One region of the Clostridium sartagoforme genome, then DNA from elsewhere that is predicted to be linked to it. Evidence: riboswitches for the same ligand, from Rfam matches in the RefSeq annotation. Region 1 holds a riboswitch; each other region holds the start of a gene.
What was found. A riboswitch is a leader RNA that binds a small molecule or an ion and turns the genes downstream of it on or off. The one in region 1 is predicted to bind S-adenosylmethionine.

Region 1 (2,276 bases):
AGGAAAACTTCTTAAAATATTTATTATACTGTCCAATGTATTATATATTATCTTATTTGGTTTTAATCCTTTAGGAGCTGTAACTATTAATGCTATAGCGGGAATAAAGCCTAAAATTACTGAAAATAGTGTTGAAAAAAATACCATTATAATTGTTTTATTAAATGCCGGTAATAATATTTCTAACATTAATTAATCACCTCCAATATTACATTCTTATCTTGTAGATATTTAATTACCTTTTCTTTATCTTCTTGCGCTATATTTATTACTAAACTTCCAAGAACATCTTCTCTAAATTTTTCTAGTTTTCCCCAAACTATTGAAAAGTCTACATTAATTTCTCTGGCCATCTTTGTTATAAGTGCATTTTCTGATGATGTACTTGGAAAAAATAACTTTATATTTACTCCTGTTGTAGGTAGTAATTCGTCATCTTGTTCACCTAAAAATTTTTTAAGTGAAACTCCTGGGTTTAAAAATAAGTCTTCCGATTTGCCTTGAGCTTTTAAAATTCCGTCTTCTATTAGTGCAACCTTTTCGCATACCTCTTTGACAACTTCCATCTGGTGAGTAACAATAACTATTGTAATTCCTAGTTCTTTATTTATTTTTGATAAAAGTGCTAATATATCTTTTGTTATTTTAGGATCTAATGCTGAAGTAGCTTCATCACAAAGTAGAATTTTAGGTTCTAATGCTAAAGCCCTTGCTATTGCTACTCTTTGTTTTTGTCCACCACTTAAACTTGATGGTTTTACATTAGCCTTTTCAGAAAGTCCTACTAAATTTAAAAGCTCATTTACTCTACTTTTAATTCTTACTTTTTCATATCCCCAAACTTCTAAAGGTAAGGCTATATTTTCAAAGACTGTTTTTCTATTTAATAAATTAAAGCTTTGAAATATCATACCCAAATCTTTTCTAAATTCTCTTAGTTCCAGCCCCTTTAAAGATTTAACTTCACGTCCCATAACTGTAAGTGAACCATCTTCGTAGGCTTCTAATCCATTTATACATCTTAACAAAGTGGATTTACCAGCACCACTATGTCCTATAATTCCATATATTTCTCCCTTTTGTATTTTAATAGACACATTTTTTATAACCTGTATCTCACCAAAGCTTTTGGTTAAATTATTTATTTCAATCATGATTATATTCCCCCCTAAGAAAATTAAAGAAATAAAAAAGTAATATTTTCAAAAGAATAAAAAACGCACTAGAGAATAAATCTCTAGTGCGTATAATGTCACATATTAATTTATTCTCTCATCTATCAGCTAAAAGCTGCAGGATTTAGCACCAAACATAATAAAATATAATTATCTAACATAAATTAGACTTATCATAATCCTATTATAGGTTGCTGGGTTTCACAGGGCCAGTCCCTCCACCACTCTTGATAAGAAACGTATTAAAATATTAAATTTTTCTATTGATATTAATATACATATATAATTTGAATTTGTCAATATATATCTTAAAACTTATTTATCTATACCTATAAAAATTTAAATACTATAATATCTTTTTCTACATTAACAAGCTCTGCATCTGTATTTAATTCTATAAAATTAATTATGTTTTCTACAGTAGAATCTGCTTGCGAGCTACTAGCACATATTCCTGATATACCAATAACTATGCTTTGATGTAGATCTTGGTTTTCTATTTCATTTACTGATATATTAAATTTATTTTTCAATTTTTGAGTTACACTTCTAACTATCATTCTTTTTTCTTTTAAAGAATGTACCCAACTTGCTCTTAAATTTACACTCATTATTAATACTTTCATCTTAAACCACCCTTAATAAAACTTATTCAGTTCACTATGAACTATGAATTGTAAAGACCGCATGTTATTATTATGAATAAAGCTCATGGATAATATTCTCTCCATGAGCTTTATTTGTGATTTATAAGAAATTTATTAATGATTAGTATAGCTTAAATCATCTACCATATAATTTAGTTAAAGAATAAATTTCTTTTGCTAATTTTTCACTAAAATCTTTTTTAGATGCTCTCCACATCCAATTTCCTCCTAATGTTGAAGGCATATTCATTCTAGCGCTATTACCTAGCCCTAAGAAATCTTGCATTGTAGTTACTGCTAAGTAAGCTGGACTTCCCCAGACCCCTCTTATTAAGCCTTTTGCTATCCCTTCTTCATAAGTTAAGTTCAAGTAGTTTTTAGCTTTTTCAATTTCATTTTTGCTTCCAGTAACATTATACCATCCACAAATAGTATCATTATCATGGGTGCCAGT
Region 2 (2,276 bases), on a different contig from region 1:
ATATGTTTGTTACAATTGACAATTAACGATTAACAATTTACAGTTTAGGAAATAACTCAAACAATTGAGTTATGGGAGTGAAAAGTGAAAGAGTGAAGATTGCATTTAAAATAAAATCTTTACTCTTTCACTAAAAGAAAAGTATGGCTTTTTTATTTAGCCATACTTTTCTTTTTCTGGTTTATATTTTAATTTTACAATAGCCTTATTTATTTCTCCAATGTATGTATATAGATATTATAGCACATATCCCCATAAGATAAGGATAAAATAAAAATTTCATTATTGCAAATGGTGATAAAGCGGCAAGTCCTGCTGCTGAAATTAATTGTGCACCATATGGTATCACTCCTTGAAACACGCATGCAAACATATCCATTATGCCTGCAACTCTTTTGGGTTCTAAATCAAATTCATTTGAAATATCTTTAGCTATAGGTCCTACAGTCACAATTGCAACAGTATTATTAGCTGTACAAATATCAACTAAACTAACTAATGTTGCAATACCGTATTCGGCTCCCCTCTTAGTTTTGAAGTTTTTTAATCCTTTATTAATAATAAAATCTATTCCACCATTAAAATTAATAAGTTCTATTGTTCCTGCTATAAGAATTGAAATTATTATTAGTTCACTCATACCTAATATTCCTGAGGATATAGAGTTAAATAATCCTATAAGATTAAAACTTCCAAGAATAAATCCTATTATTCCTGAGGATAAAATACCAAGTAATAATACTATAATTACATTTACTCCAATTAATGATGTTACTATTACAATTATATATGGTAAAATTTTAAACAAATTAAATTCTAAGGCTTCTAAATTTACAACTGTTGCACTCTTAGTTAGCAACATAAGTATTATTGCAGTTATGATTGCAGCTGGAAGTACTATAATAAAGTTCATTTTAAATTTATCTTTCATCTCACAACCTTGTGTTCTAGTAGCAGCTATAGTTGTATCTGATATTATAGAAAGGTTATCTCCGAACATCGCTCCACTAACCACCGCTCCTGTAGCTAAAGCTGTTGCTATTCCAGTTTTATCTGCTATTCCAACAGCTATTGGTACTAGCGCAACAATAGTTCCCATTGATGTTCCTATAGATAATGATATGAAACATCCTATAATAAATATTCCTGGAATTAAAAGACTACTTGGCAGTAAAGAAAGTCCTAAATTAACAGTAGAATCTACTGCTCCCATATCCTTTGCTACTTTTGCAAAAGCTCCTGCTAATATAAATATAATTACCATAAGTAAAATATTGGTATTTCCTGCACCTCTACAAAATATATCTACTTTCTCATCAAACTTTACTTTTTTATTCATGATTAATGCTGTTAAAGCTGCTGCTAGGAAAGGGATTAGTATAGATACAGCATAAAAATCTTTTGCAATTATTGATGTTCCTAAATAAACTAATAGAAATACTCCCAATGGAAGTAAAGCCAGCCCATTACCTTTGTTATTCAAAATTCTTTTCTCTCCTTTTTGATATTAAATAATTTGTATGTATTTTTAGTTTAAATTTAAAAAAGCTTCTGCAAGAATACAGAAGCTTTGATTACACATATAAAAAGTTATAATTCGCCTCTTATCTATCAGGATATCCTGCAGGATTTAGCACCTTAAGAATTAATTAAAATCCTTGGTTGCTGGGCTTCAAAGGGCCAGTCCCTCCACCACTCTTGATAAGACTTTTAAATTTTGCATTATTATAGTATCAGCTTAAATTTATATTGTCAACAGTTATATTTTCCCTCACAATATATTACGATTATATATTTCTACAAACAATTAAAGTTATACGCAAAATATAGTTGATTTAAACATAAAAAAGAGATTACATAGTAATCTCTTTGGTGCGTTATCAGGGGATCGAACCCGGGACACCCTGATTAAGAGTCAGGTGCTCTACCAACTGAGCTAATAACGCATATGGAGCGGGTGATGAGAATCGAACTCACGTAACTTGCTTGGAAGGCAAGGGCTCTACCATTGAGCTACACCCGCATATATTATTGACAATAATAATTATATAATTTCTAAATAATACTGTCAATAATAAATTTTAGTCTTAAATTATTTCTGTAAGTGATTTTAATAGAATATCTTTAAACCTTTCTCCATCACTTTTATTTTTGTCAGCTTTTTCACATATGTTTTTCCATTCAGAAATACTTATACCTGTTCGCTCCTTAAACTCACTATCATTTGTTGTCATATAGCTTGAGTTTACAACAAATTCTCCTAAGTCTTTTGGAGT
Region 3 (2,276 bases), on a different contig from region 1:
TGCATTTGGATAAACTGATATAAATAAATTCTGTGTTTCTGCTAACTCTTTTATAAATTGATTTAAATCTTTTGCTCCAAAAGAACAATTTAGTCCTATTGAAATTATATTTTCATTTTTCATTGAAACAGCAAAGGCTGAAAGGTTTTGTCCTGATAAAATTCTCCCTGACTTATCTGTTATAGTTCCAGATATCATTATTGGAAGAGTTATATTTTTTATCCTAAAAATCTCATTTGCAGCCATAATAGCAGCCCTTGCATTTAAGGAATCAAAAATTGTTTCAATTAAAACCAAATCAATGCCACCATCAATTAAAGCATCGATTTGCTCTATATATGCCTTCTTTAATTGATCAAATGATATATTTCTATAACTTGGATCTTCAACATTAGGAGATAGCGATGCCATTCTATTGGTTGGACCTATAGATCCGGCAACATATCTTTTTTTGCCGTCCTTCTTATAAAATTCTTCACAAGCATCTTTAGCTAGCTTAGCACTTTTATAATTTAAGTCATAAACTAAACTCTCAAGACCAAAATCACTTTGTGATATTTTATTAGAATTTAATGTATTAGTTTCAATTATGTCTGCACCAGCTTCTAGAAAACCCATATGTATTTCATATATTATTTCTGGCTTTGTAATACTTAATAAATCATTATTACCCTTTTGATCTAAATAAAAATCTTTTAATAACTTTCCCCTATAATCTTCTTCCTTTAACATAAATGATTGAATATTTGTCCCCATTGCCCCATCAATTACTAATATTCTTTTTTCTAAATCCCTAATTATTTCGAAGCCTCTTTTCATTACATAACCCCCTTGTATTACTAAAATAATAACTCTTATTATTATATCTAAATAAAAAATCCCTTCTAAAAGTAAGAAGGGATCTTATATAAAGTATATAAAAACTCTATTACTCTTATTTTCCAGAAAAATCTGTAGGATTTAGCACCACACTATAAGCAGGTTGCTGGGTTTCAAAGGGCCAGTCCCTCCACCACTCTCAATAAGATAATTATTATATTTTTTATAATTATATATTTTTTATAATTTTTTGTAAATATATTTTACTAGTACACCTCATATATTTATTTAATAATTATTATTAAATTAGATATTATATAATTTAAATAAAAAATACCTTCTCAGAATATTACTATCAATTTCGCCATTATTTGTAAAAAATATATTTCATAAATAGTGTAGTATTATTATTTATAAAAAATAGTAATACTACACTATTATTAAAGTCTTATACTTTTCTAAATACTAAAATACATTATTATTGCAACAAGAATTATTATTATTTCCGCACCAATTATTTGCAACAACTGTATTAGAGCCTAGATATTGACATCCCTCATAGATAGTTTGATTAGTAAAATGATATATATTACAGTCACGTAAGAAATCTTTTATATGATTACAATTATTCACATAAATATGATTATATCTAGTAAAATATCTATTATAAAAATTTCTATTAGTTATAACATAGTTCCTACCATTTATATTATAAAATGAATTATATCTTCTTACTTGTCCTGGTCTTTGAATAATATTTTGTCCACCTTGATTTTGACCGCATTGATTTTGAATTCCTCGTGCTCCACCTAAATATTGATTATTATTTTGAAAGTTTTCTGCTCCTTGAACTCTTTGATAAGCTCCATAACTTGCTAAATTACCTTGTTTAACTTCTGATACATTATGAAAATCATAATCTGCATTTTCTTGCCAATTATTTTGGCAACTATTTTGAGGATAATTATCCTTATTATTCATACCTTTATAATATTCTTCATAATTTGAGTTTTCATATTCATTGTTATAATAGTCCATTCTAAATACCTACCTTCTAAACATCTTTTGTTATATTGTTTTATATAATATATTATTCTTAATGTACTATAATGTTTCCTATTTATTTAAATATCATTTAAGAGTATATTACATTAGTGTATTATTAAAGCATCTTAAAGATTGACTTTTAAGATGCTTTAATATGTTAACCTGTTAATAATTTGTATAATTCTCCTTCTTTATTGATTATTTTATCTATATTTTTAAGAGGTATAGTAAAGGTTATAAATCCCATTGATTCAGGTGCTATTTTTTCTGGATGATAATAAATATATAAATTGTCATTATCTATATAAAAGTCTTGATTTTCAGTTATACCTTTAAATGAATCCGGAAATATAAAATTATAATTTGGTTCTTCATTAATTATTTTTAGTATATTATTATTAATCTCAATA

Region 2: linked by a shared signal. The riboswitch ahead of ABDZ60_RS04095 (Na+/H+ antiporter NhaC family protein) and the one ahead of ABDZ60_RS15260 (methionine ABC transporter ATP-binding protein) in region 1 are both predicted to bind S-adenosylmethionine.
Region 3: linked by a shared signal. The riboswitch ahead of metH (methionine synthase) and the one ahead of ABDZ60_RS15260 (methionine ABC transporter ATP-binding protein) in region 1 are both predicted to bind S-adenosylmethionine.

Annotation. Positions count from the first base shown of each region.
Region 1 is NZ_BAAACH010000037.1:281,284-283,559, forward strand. It holds gene ABDZ60_RS15255 (methionine ABC transporter permease) at 1-189, opposite strand, end outside; gene ABDZ60_RS15260 (methionine ABC transporter ATP-binding protein) at 189-1,154, opposite strand; SAM riboswitch class I at 1,270-1,412, opposite strand; gene ABDZ60_RS15265 (DUF503 domain-containing protein) at 1,505-1,801, opposite strand; gene malQ (4-alpha-glucanotransferase) at 1,959-2,276, opposite strand, start outside.
Region 2 is NZ_BAAACH010000011.1:68,667-70,942, reverse strand. It holds gene ispF (2-C-methyl-D-erythritol 2,4-cyclodiphosphate synthase) at 1-33, shown strand, start outside; gene ABDZ60_RS04095 (Na+/H+ antiporter NhaC family protein) at 206-1,483, opposite strand; SAM riboswitch class I at 1,602-1,708, opposite strand; tRNA gene ABDZ60_RS04090 (tRNA-Lys) at 1,871-1,946, opposite strand; tRNA gene ABDZ60_RS04085 (tRNA-Gly) at 1,950-2,023, opposite strand; gene ABDZ60_RS04080 (hypothetical protein) at 2,088-2,276, opposite strand, start outside.
Region 3 is NZ_BAAACH010000032.1:129,025-131,300, forward strand. It holds gene metH (methionine synthase) at 1-819, opposite strand, end outside; SAM riboswitch class I at 932-1,028, opposite strand; gene ABDZ60_RS12705 (hypothetical protein) at 1,285-1,857, opposite strand; gene ABDZ60_RS12710 (WG repeat-containing protein) at 2,024-2,276, opposite strand, start outside.